DNA from 3 places in the Oceanobacillus sp. FSL K6-0127 genome. Region 3 is predicted to be linked to each of the others. Evidence: riboswitches for the same ligand, from Rfam matches in the RefSeq annotation. Region 3 holds a riboswitch; each other region holds the start of a gene.
What was found. A riboswitch is a leader RNA that binds a small molecule or an ion and turns the genes downstream of it on or off. The one in region 3 is predicted to bind thiamine pyrophosphate.
Positions count from the first base shown of each region.

Region 1: another riboswitch for thiamine pyrophosphate. It lies ahead of thiT (energy-coupled thiamine transporter ThiT); the one in region 3 lies ahead of MHH64_RS17625 (thiamine phosphate synthase).
Region 2: another riboswitch for thiamine pyrophosphate. It lies ahead of MHH64_RS05820 (lipoate--protein ligase family protein); the one in region 3 lies ahead of MHH64_RS17625 (thiamine phosphate synthase).

Region 1 covers NZ_CP150287.1:3,258,332-3,261,973, forward strand. Annotated here, with positions in the region: gene MHH64_RS16190 (hypothetical protein) at 1-593, opposite strand, end outside; gene MHH64_RS16195 (general stress protein) at 728-1,078, shown strand; gene MHH64_RS16200 (hypothetical protein) at 1,177-1,317, opposite strand; gene thiT (energy-coupled thiamine transporter ThiT) at 1,393-1,962, opposite strand; TPP riboswitch at 2,347-2,450, opposite strand; gene MHH64_RS16210 (M3 family oligoendopeptidase) at 2,522-3,642, opposite strand, start outside.
Region 2 covers NZ_CP150287.1:1,169,750-1,173,391, forward strand. Annotated here, with positions in the region: gene lipA (lipoyl synthase) at 1-769, opposite strand, end outside; gene MHH64_RS05820 (lipoate--protein ligase family protein) at 762-1,550, opposite strand; TPP riboswitch at 1,826-1,929, opposite strand; gene trpA (tryptophan synthase subunit alpha) at 2,065-2,862, opposite strand; gene trpB (tryptophan synthase subunit beta) at 2,862-3,642, opposite strand, start outside.
Region 3 covers NZ_CP150287.1:3,563,936-3,567,577, forward strand. Annotated here, with positions in the region: gene MHH64_RS17610 (thiazole synthase) at 1-63, opposite strand, end outside; gene thiS (sulfur carrier protein ThiS) at 60-263, opposite strand; gene thiO (glycine oxidase ThiO) at 276-1,385, opposite strand; gene MHH64_RS17625 (thiamine phosphate synthase) at 1,382-1,978, opposite strand; TPP riboswitch at 2,117-2,226, opposite strand; gene MHH64_RS17630 (hypothetical protein) at 2,412-2,549, shown strand; gene MHH64_RS17635 (4Fe-4S binding protein) at 3,043-3,282, opposite strand; gene MHH64_RS17640 (AbgT family transporter) at 3,380-3,642, opposite strand, start outside.

The DNA of each region.
Region 1 (3,642 bases), 310 kb from region 3:
GCTACTCCTCCAGTAACAAGCGATAAAATCATGGCTTTATCAGCAACTGTTGCAATATCAACACCAGCAGATGCAGCAGATAGTCCAGGTGCTACCTGAACAATATAATCCGAGGAAAGTGCCATCCCTTGCCCCGCTAAAGCAATCGCAACGGCTGCTGTCATTGCTGGTAATCCAGAACGTACCGCAGCTGGAACGAGCAACGCGCAAATCAATGGAACTGCAGGAGTGGGCCAGAAGAATAGCGATATAACATAAGTAACCCCTACTAGGACAAAAAAGGAAACATGACCATTCACCATCATTTTCTCGAACGGTTCAACCATCCTTCTGTCTGCTTCTAAATCTCGAAGTGCATGTAATAACGCAAGCATAAAGGTGATAATTAGAAATATATTGAATAGCTCTTGCGCAGCTACTAAATTAGCGCGAAAGATTGTCGTCAGTCCATCTACAATACTCCCAGTGTAAAAACAACCAATAATAAAGGTACCTAATAGTGTCGGAAATACAACACCTTTACGAAATATCATTGTTAAGATAACAATAAGCGTAAATAAGCCATAAAGCACATGGGAAAATGTTAAAACCATTACGTATTCCTCCCTTTTGGATGTGCTATAACCTATGCGTAAAAATCGCGTTATGCGACAGATTCGAACACTGGATGTTTTATTAATTAAACAACGGGTACATAATATATAACTTCAAAAGGAGGAATTTATACATGAAACCATATGTAAAAGAATATGTAGATGAAACACAAATTAAACTTGACATTACGAAATTAAAAACAAAAGGTGTAGCAAGAGACGATATTTATATTCTTACACATGATGATGAAAGAACTGGTCGTCTAGCAGAAGGTGTGGATGCGAATACAATTGGGATGAAAGAGATGGATTTTTCAAGTGCCGTAGGGAATATGTTTAATAGTCAAGGTGATGAATTACGTACGAAGCTGAAGGAGATTGGTGTCACTACTGTAGAAGCAGAAAATTACGAAGAGGATTTGGATGACGGCAAGATTCTACTGATCGTTACCAATCATGATTTCGTAGAAGAAATGCTCGTGTAAATACGTATACAGAAAATCTGACCTCCCAAAAGTCTTAGGAGCATGGGGCATTCCCAACTGCCCATTCTCCCTAAGACTTTTGGGAGATTTTTCTTCTATTATGTGATACCATGTCCTTCCTCCCTATCTGCACAATCATTACAAAATAATTTTCCCTCTTTGTGTACACCATCAAAGAAACCATTCTCACAATAGATTTCTTCCAAACATTCCACACATATACCGATTAACTCTTGCATTACTTTATCTCCTTCCTAAAAAGAATAACCTCTTCTTAAAAGAGGTTATTCTTATGTGAGCGAATGTATAACATTTTACGCAGCATTTAATAATGTTCTTGGCTGCTTGTGGAACAAGAAAAATACAATTACAGTGCTGATAATAAAAGATGGAACCATGTAAGATGCATTATAAATTAATGAATATAACCAAGCTGGCTGCCCTTCGACGGCCGAACCAAAGAACACAATACCCGCCACATAATGAGCGACGAAGCGTAATGCAGAGCCAACGAAAACACCAAGCGTAATATAGGTTAAATACGTCTTCGATTCGCCGGATTTAACAGCCTCCTGAATTTTCTTAGCAAACAAACCAGCAAAGCCAAGTACCGTAAAGGCAATTGCATAATCAATAAATCCTTGTAATGGTTCTAGAACGTAAGCCGTTCCTGTTGCCACTTGCAAAACTCCCCAAAGGAATCCCGAGAGCAATCCCCCTTTAATCCCCCAACGGAACGCAACAATAAAAACCGGGATCATCGCAAACGAAACAGATCCGCCTTGCGCCCAAATTTTAAATGATATTGGAAGGATGTCTAAGAGAAGTGCTAAAGCAGTAAAAATCGCTACCTCTACCAAAAATAACGTACGTTTTGAATTCAATGTTAAGTACTCTCCCTTTTAGAGGCAGTTCAAAAAGTTCGGTAAAAATGACGCATCGCAGGGGATCTTCTGCTAAAATCGCCCACGTCCTGTGAGCAACACAGAAGTCACCAGATCCTGTGGAAGCCTGGTCCGGGGGAGTTACGCCGCCTCGAACTTCGACGCACAGGACGTGCTAGTGTCGGTGTTGCAACAAAGCTTTTCTGTGGGGCGAGTAAACACAGCCCCAGGGCGTTGCAACTGTAGCCGACCTCGGTCCTTTTTATCCTCCTTTTGAACATATACCTTTATCGCATTTTAGACGCAAAAAAGTAATGTCAAGGGAAGCTTTCTGATGGTGACTACAATTAAGTAGTCTGCTTCGCTCACATTACTTTTTTTATTCCATCAAAAAGACTACCATCCCTACGCTAGAATTAACTAACAGGTTCAAAGGGTCTGAACAATAATGTTCACTCTCAGTCAAAACGACTCCCCCTGCAGGCTTTTTCTATTTACTTTTTTGTTACCTGTATTGTACCTTATTTATTTGAATTGAACAAATTAATTACAAAAACAATTATAAACGTTGAAACTCCTTTACATCTTCTACACATAATCCAATAGCACTTTCCCAAAATTCCGGTTTCGTGAGATCAGCATTTAAATGCTTTTTTGCGAGCTCTTCTACTGTCATTCGACCAGTATCTCTTAGTAAGGCAATATAATCATCCTCGAAGCTGCCGCCTTTCTCCTTTGCATACGCGTAAATACCAAGGCTAAATAAATAGCCAAATGTATATGGAAAATTATAAAACGGAACACCTGTAATATGAAAATGTAGTTTAGAGGACCAAAAGTTTGGATCATATTCTTCTAAACTATTACAATAAGCTTCCTTTTGTGCTTCGACCATTAATTCATTTAAGCGCTGTGAAGAAACCATCCCTTGCTTACGCGCTTCATAAAATCGCGTTTCAAATAAAAACCTTGCATGAATATTCATAAAAAAGGCGACACTACGTTGAATTTTGTCTTCCAGTAACGCGAGTTTTTCTTCTTTCGTTTGGGCATTTCTTACAGAAGCATCTGCTACAATCATTTCCGCAAAAGTGGAGGCAGTTTCAGCTACATTCATTGCGTAACGCTGATTTAAACCATTAACATCATTCATCACATGCTGATGGTATGCGTGACCTAATTCATGGGCAAGAGTAGAAATATTTGATGATGTACCTGAATACGTCATAAATATGCGTGTCTGTTCACTATCTGGGAAACTCGTACAAAATCCACCAGGTCGTTTACCTGCACGATCTTCCGCTTCAATCCACCTTTCTTCAAATGCCATTTTTGCAAATCCTGCCATCTTCGGGCTGAACGTTTGAAATTGATCAACAATAAATTTCGCACCTTCTGTATAGCTTGATGTTTTTACAGTCGTACTGACTGGAGCACTGATATCGTAAATACTTAATTTCTCTAAACCGAGTAAATCTGCTTTTTTATTTAAATACGTTACAAAATGCTTTTTATTATTTATAATAGCTGTCCACATTGCATCCAACGTTTCTTTTTTCATCCGGTTTATTGCTAACGGTTCCTTTAAAACATGTTCCCATCCACGGTGTTTGTATGTTTCCAAACGAAAGCCGGCTAAATGATTTAAAGTCTGACTAAATAATGCAGATTGTTCTTCCC
Region 2 (3,642 bases), 2.1 Mb from region 3:
CAAATTCATCTGGATGATAATATTTTTCAACATTTAAATGTTTTTTAGTTGGTTGTAAATACTGCCCAATTGTAACAATGTCCACATCATGTGCACGCAAGTCGTCCATTGCTTCAATGAGTTCTTCCTTTGTTTCTCCTAAACCAACCATAATACTGGATTTCGTAGGAATAGTTGGCGCAATTTCTTTCACACGTTGAAGCAGCTGTAGGGATCGGTCGTATCTTGCGATGGCTCGAACGCGTTTTGTTAATCGTCTAACGGTTTCAATATTATGATTGAATATATCTGGTTCGCTATCCATAAGTGTATGTAAGCTTTCATAATCCCCTTTCATATCGGATGGCAGGACTTCAATTGTGCAGCCTGGATTCTGATGGCGGATTGCCCGTACAGTATTGGCAAAAACTGCTGCACCTCCATCTTCTAGGTCATCACGCGCGACCGCTGTCACAACAACGTGTTTTAACCCCATAATGGAAACGGAATCAGCAACTCGCTTTGGTTCGCCTAAATCAAGCCCACTTGGAAGACCTGTTTTAACCGCGCAAAATCGGCATCCTCGTGTACACGTATCACCTAGAATCATAAATGTTGCTGTCTTACGCTCACTCCAGCATTCATAAATATTTGGGCATTTTGCTTCTTCACATACTGTGTTTAATCGCTTATCGCGCATTAAATGCTTCAATTTTTTATAGGATTCATTTGTATTGATTTTTGTTTTTAGCCATTCTGGTTTACGAATATATTCTGCCTGTTTAGCCAATGCTAGCACGCTCCTTATTTGAGTTAATATTCCATGCTCTCGTTTCATATTTTGAATGTGCTAATTGCTGCACTTCTTCCCATTGGGTTTCTGTTAATTGCAAAGGGTGGAGTTCTAGGTCTAATCCTTTTTTGAATCCTTCTTTGAATGCCTGTGTTAACATGTCATAATGATGTTCTCGATTCGTTAATTGATTAATTGTAACCGCTTTTTTGGAAAATGCGGCTCGACTTCGTTCTCGTATCCGTCCGGAAGAAAACAGGAATAAATCAAAAAGCATCTCCGTATCCATACTCATTGGAACCGAACCGTGTTGCATGAGGACACCCTTTTTCCTTGTTTGCGCATTTCCGGAAAGTTTTTTGCCGTCTACAACCATTTCGTAGAAGGCTGGTTTCTCAAAACATATTGCTGTTCTCCCTCTGGCGCTATCTCTGTCTAAAATGGCATATTCAGCTGGAATACCTAAGTTATGATACCCTTCAAATACCCCTTTAGATAGTACGTGGTATGCTTCTTGAACGGATACAGGAATATCTGGATCATTCTCAGAAATAACAAGGCTATACGTTAGCTCATCGTCATGAAGGACTGCACTGCCACCAGTTAAACGACGAACAAATTGGCACCTGTGTCGTTCTATTGCATCGAAATCAATTTTGTTGTCAACCTTTTGAAAGTAGCCGACAGATAAACTAGGTGCTTTCCAGCCATAAAATCGTAATGTCGGCGGGATTTTACCTTCATGATGCCAGTTGATTAAGCACTCATCAAACGCCATATTCCACGAAGCATCTTGGAAGCCGGTATCGATAAAAGCCCAATGTTTCTTCAATGTAGACACCTCCGATGAAAAATTACTTTTTTGAGAGCTGCTAGCTACTGCGCCGATGATGTTAAAGACCTAGTGGTATTTCCCTGACCTCATGACGCAAACACCGTATTTCCTTTTACTAAGTTCATGCAGCGCTAACAGGACTACGCTTTTGCTAAAAAAAGACTGCATCAAATAGAATGCAGTCTTTGATAAATTTATCCAGCGATAACATATCCGATCCATTGTCGACTGCACATTCCCCACGCTAGTATTACCTAATTCGGGTTCAAAGGGTCAGGCGCGAAACGTCTTTCTCAGCAAAGCAGCTCCCCTAGTGCGTATTTATTTATTTATTTATTCGAATTACATGCTAAGCTTACTGCTAATTGTGATAATTGTAAAGATAAATGCAACAATTAGCGTTAAGAATTTTTAAATTAGTTCGCGTTCACATAGAAGCTATCTGGACATGTGTGTTTTACCGAACTTTTTGCCCGTTTGATTGAATACTTCCATTTATTAATTGCTGGATGTCCTTTAATTTTACTTCGTGTAAAAGCTGGACAATTTTACTCCCAACAATGACACCATCACATGCTTTGGAAAGCTGTTGTGCCTGCTCAGCATTTGATACACCGAACCCTGCTAGAACAGGGATAGAGCTGTTTTTCTTGAGCGATTTCAAATAATCATGCACTTTCGTATCGTGTGTTTCACGTTCCCCAGTTGTTCCTTTCACAGCAACAGCATACAGAAATCCTTCTGAACGTTTTGCTAATTCTATTAAGCGTTCCTCTGAACTTGTCATTGCTGCAAGGCGAATAAAAGCAATGTTTTGTTCTTGCAGAGAACTAGCAATGATTCCTTCCTCTTCCATCGGGATGTCAGGTATAATGACGCCATCAACTCCCGCTTGTAAGCAATCTTTGGCGAATCGATCAATTCCGTAGGCTAGAATTGGGTTTAAATAAGTCATGATAACTATTGGAATTGAACGTCTATCTTTAAAGGTTGCTAGTTTATCGATAACCGTTGCTAAGGTTGTGCCATGTTTTAATGCACGTATACCGGCCTCTTGAATTATTGGTCCATCTGCTACTGGGTCGGAGAATGGGATACCAACTTCAATTGCTGCAGCCCCACAATTTTGTAAGAAATAAATCGTTTCTTCTAAGCGATCGAGCCCGCCGTCGCCTGCCATCATATAAGGAACGAAGAGTTTCTCATCCACCCTCGCCTTATCTTGAATTGCTTTTTCTAATTTTGCTTTACCCATTATATGTTCCCTCCAATCCGATCTTTCACCTGTTCGACATCTTTATCCCCACGCCCTGATAAGCAAACGACGATGGTCTCGTCTTGCGGCATTTCTTTTGCAAGCTTCATTGCATATGCAATTGCATGTGCGCTTTCCAATGCAGGAATAATTCCTTCAGTCTTGGATAGAAATTGGAAAGCTTCAAGTGCTTCATCATCTGTAATGGATGTGTACTTTACCCGATTTATTTCATGCAAATGGCTATGCTCAGGACCTACTCCAGGATAGTCAAGACCTGCAGAGATGGAGAATGCTTCCTCGATTAACCCTTCCTTATCTTGTAGTAAGTAAGTTAATGTTCCATGTAATACACCGACATCGCCACCAGTTAAAGTTGCAGCATGCTGATTTGTATCAAGACCAGCACCACCAGCTTCTACACCGAATAGCTTTACATCTTTATCCTCGATAAATGGGTGGAACATTCCCATTGCATTACTACCACCACCGACGCAAGCAATGATTGCATCTGCTAGTTTACCAGTTTGATCGAGGATTTGTTTTTTTGTCTCTTTCCCGATAATAGATTGAAGATCACGTACGATTTTAGGAAATGGATGCGGACCAACAACGGAGCCGATAATATAGTGGGTATCATCAACATGATTAACCCAATAACGCAATGCTTCATTAACCGCATCCTTCAGCGTTCCGCTACCTTGTGAGACTCCACGTACTTCAGCTCCTAACAGTTCCATTCGAAATACATTCAGCTTTTGTCGACGAATATCTTCTTCA
Region 3 (3,642 bases):
CTTCCCTGTGCCTAATAATAAACGAGATTGGAAAGTACGATTAGCAATGGTTAACATAATCATCCGCCTCCTACAAAATGAATAATTTCTACGATATCCCCATTGAAAAGCCTTTTTGTTTCGTATTCTTCCTTCATAACAATTTCCTTATTTACCTCTACGACAGCAATCCGAGATTGTAATTGATAGTGTGCCAGCAACTCTCCGACTGAATCCACTACCTCTGGAAGTTCCACCTGTTTCCCATTCAGCTGAAATTTCATTTTTATCACCTCCTAAACTACTATGCTTTGACGACGATCTACACGAAATGTCTGCATCCATCCGTTATTTATGTCTTTTCCAACAACAAAATCACGAATCATTTCCCCGGTTGCTGGAGCAAGTAAAATTCCATTTCGGTAATGCCCACAAGCAATGAGTATTCTTTCTTCCTCTGGATGCCTTCCGATAAATGGGTTGCCATCAAACGTGCCTGGTCGCAATCCTGCCTGAACGTGATCGATTTTCCATTCGATTGCAGATGGAATCATGGCTTTTGCCTTTTCAATTAAAAACTTGATTCCTTCAAGGCTTACAGTATCACTCCAATCCTTCTTGATCATGGTTGCACCAATAACAAGCTTTCCATTATTTCTAGGAACGATATAACAGCTTTCATGAAATAGGGTATACTCTAATACATGCTGTTCACTATGAACGATTAAACTTTCACCTTTAATTGGTATGAGCTCTTCATCTAATCCAATTTGCCTAAATAGCCCATTACCATATACACCTGTAGCAAAGACAACATAATTTGCTTCGACATCACCATGCATTGTTCGGACAAGATAGTTGCCATCTTTCTTTTCCACTTGATAAACACCGTTGCTTTCCATAATGGATGCACCAAGGGCTCGAGCACTTTTAGCAAAGCTTTCACAGGTTTGATCTGGTATAACACTCACATCATCCTTTATATATGCTGCTCCTAATATATTTGGAGCAATCAATGGCTCCCTTTTCTTTACTTCTTCTTTATCCAACCATTCTGCAGTTGGTTGCTTCAGAAGCGGAGTAAGCTGATGCTTATCTGTATCTGAAAATACAAGCTTTAATATTCCACCTTCTTTGTATCCAATATCAATGCCGCTTAATTGATAAAGCTCATCCTTCAACCTGAGATATGCTTGTTGACTCGATCTGGCAAACGAAAATATTGTATCCTCGCCATTGCTTTCAGAATGAGCACCGAGCATACCAGCCGCAGCACTTGTAGTCATCAAACCAATTTGTCCTTTTTCAAATAACGCAACATCAACCTTTTCTTTCGCTAAGTAGTAGGCAATCGAACAACCAATAATACCACCACCTATTACGACTACTTCATAATGCTGTTTCACTTTGAAATTGCCTCCCTATATTTTTTTATCATCACGTTTGGTGCATCGGCATGGAAAATACCGGACATGATTGCAATTCCATCTGCTTTTGTCTGTTTCATTAACGGCACCTCTTCCAATGAAATTCCTCCGATACCATAAACTGGGATGTGAATTTCTCTTTTCATTCGTTCAATTGGCAAAATTCCATTTGGAGGTATTCCCCTTTTACTGCTTGTCTCAAAACAATGACCAAATATTATATAATCCGCCCCATCCGCTTCAGCTTCTTTCGCTTTTTCGAATGAATGTACACTGCAACCAACCCTTAGATGCGGATATTGCTTCTTCACTGTTTTTACTGGTAAGCCATGTTCTGGCAGGTGAAGATTTGGGATGTCACTAAGCAGTACGATATCAAGCCGATCATTTAGAATTACTTTTTCTTTATCAACCCCATTCATTTGCAGATAATCTAGTAGCTGCAAAATTTCACGGGCTGTTTTTGACTTTTCACGAATTTGGAGAAAATCAATCTCGTCGATGATGTCAATAATGGTATCTGTTAGCTTTTCAACAGTCATGCTATCTGCGGTTACAGCAATTAGCTTCATCAAACTCCCGCCCCTTTCTTTCAGGTTTCATCAAGAATCATTACCTAATAATGCAATTACAGTTTTTATGCACACAAAAAAACCACTTTCCTGCACACAGAAAGTGGTATCGTATTTGTATAATGAAACTAACAATACAATTTGCCCTTGCCACATTCCTACGCAGGTGCTAGCCTGTTCAGGTTTTGAGGGTTTCAAAGTAACTACTTTTTTCTCAGCCCTTATCAAGGGTTCCCCTAGTGAATAACGCTACGTATTTACTTATCATTACTTTACCACAAATAGAAAAATTTGCAAAGTCTGGATTTTTCAAATAATACAGTTTAAAGACGAGTTGTAGGCTAGATTTCACACAGCTTTTTTATTTTCGAACCAAAAAAATACCATTTTCATGTATACTAAAACTAGAAAAAATAGAAAGAGGTCTCAAATAATGAAAGTAAAAATGAACGTACAGACAGCATATCATGGTGAATTGCTGCGAGCAGGCAAAGTATATGAAATTGATGAAACGACAGCAAAGCGGTGGATTGCTAGTAATTTGGCAGAAGAAGTTAAAAATGAAAAGTAAGCTATAACCTTCCGCAATTGATGCGTCCAGAACAGTTAAATTGTATGGAAAAAATGCTTACTTCTTTAGTTAAAACTGTTGGATCAGACATCGAATAACAAACTGAAGCGGGCTGGGATATCACATCGATGAAAGAAAAGAATAACACCTGGCATCATGAGGTTATAGACGCAGTAAACATTATTAGAGTAGATAACAATCTTCTTTGGGAAAAGCAATAAGCATGAGCGCGAAATAGGTATACCAGGAAGCTTAATGAGATTCAATCTTCTAAACGCAACTGTAATACAGTACAAACCTCGCATATTGCTACCCGATTTTTTCCCACTAAATACAAATGTCAACCCCGCCGGATACACTTCGTGACTCTTTACTGTGAATAGCGGGGTTGACTATTTATAATGCATATTTTTTAGCACTGCCAATCTAACAGCACTGCTAGTTGAACAAATAGACGTTTCTTCTAGAACATTTCGTCTACTATCCAATAAATCTATCTATTCGCGAAGAATTCTTCCGCCTTTTCTAAAAATACTTCTTGATCAGGAGTCAAATCGTATTCCTCCTCGATCGCTGAAACAGGACAAACTGCTTTGCACGCACCACAGTCAATGCAAATGTCAGGATCAATATAAAATTGATCTGGTCCCTCTTCTATACAATCAACCGGACAGACACTCACACATTCTGCTGCCTTTTCCGGTCCACATGGATCCAATATTACAAAAGCCATTTATGATTTACCTCCTTACATACATCACTTTCTCTCTATTAAATGATAATGCTTAAACGTCTTGAAGTAAACCATTTGACTCGAAATTCCGACAACATTATACATAAACACTTACTCCTGGGCCAAACGGAATTCCAAAGTAGAAGAAAATTAACAGAAGAATCGTAAATGTAATCAAAAAGAAAATCGTATATGGTAACATTAATGCAATCAATGTACCAATTCCTGCTTTCTTATCATACTCCTTCATAAATCCAAGCACGATAATCAAATACGGGTTCATCGGTGTGATTACGTTTGTGGATGAGTCTGCAATTCGATATGCCGCTTGAACAAATGCTGGACTGTATCCTAAAAAGT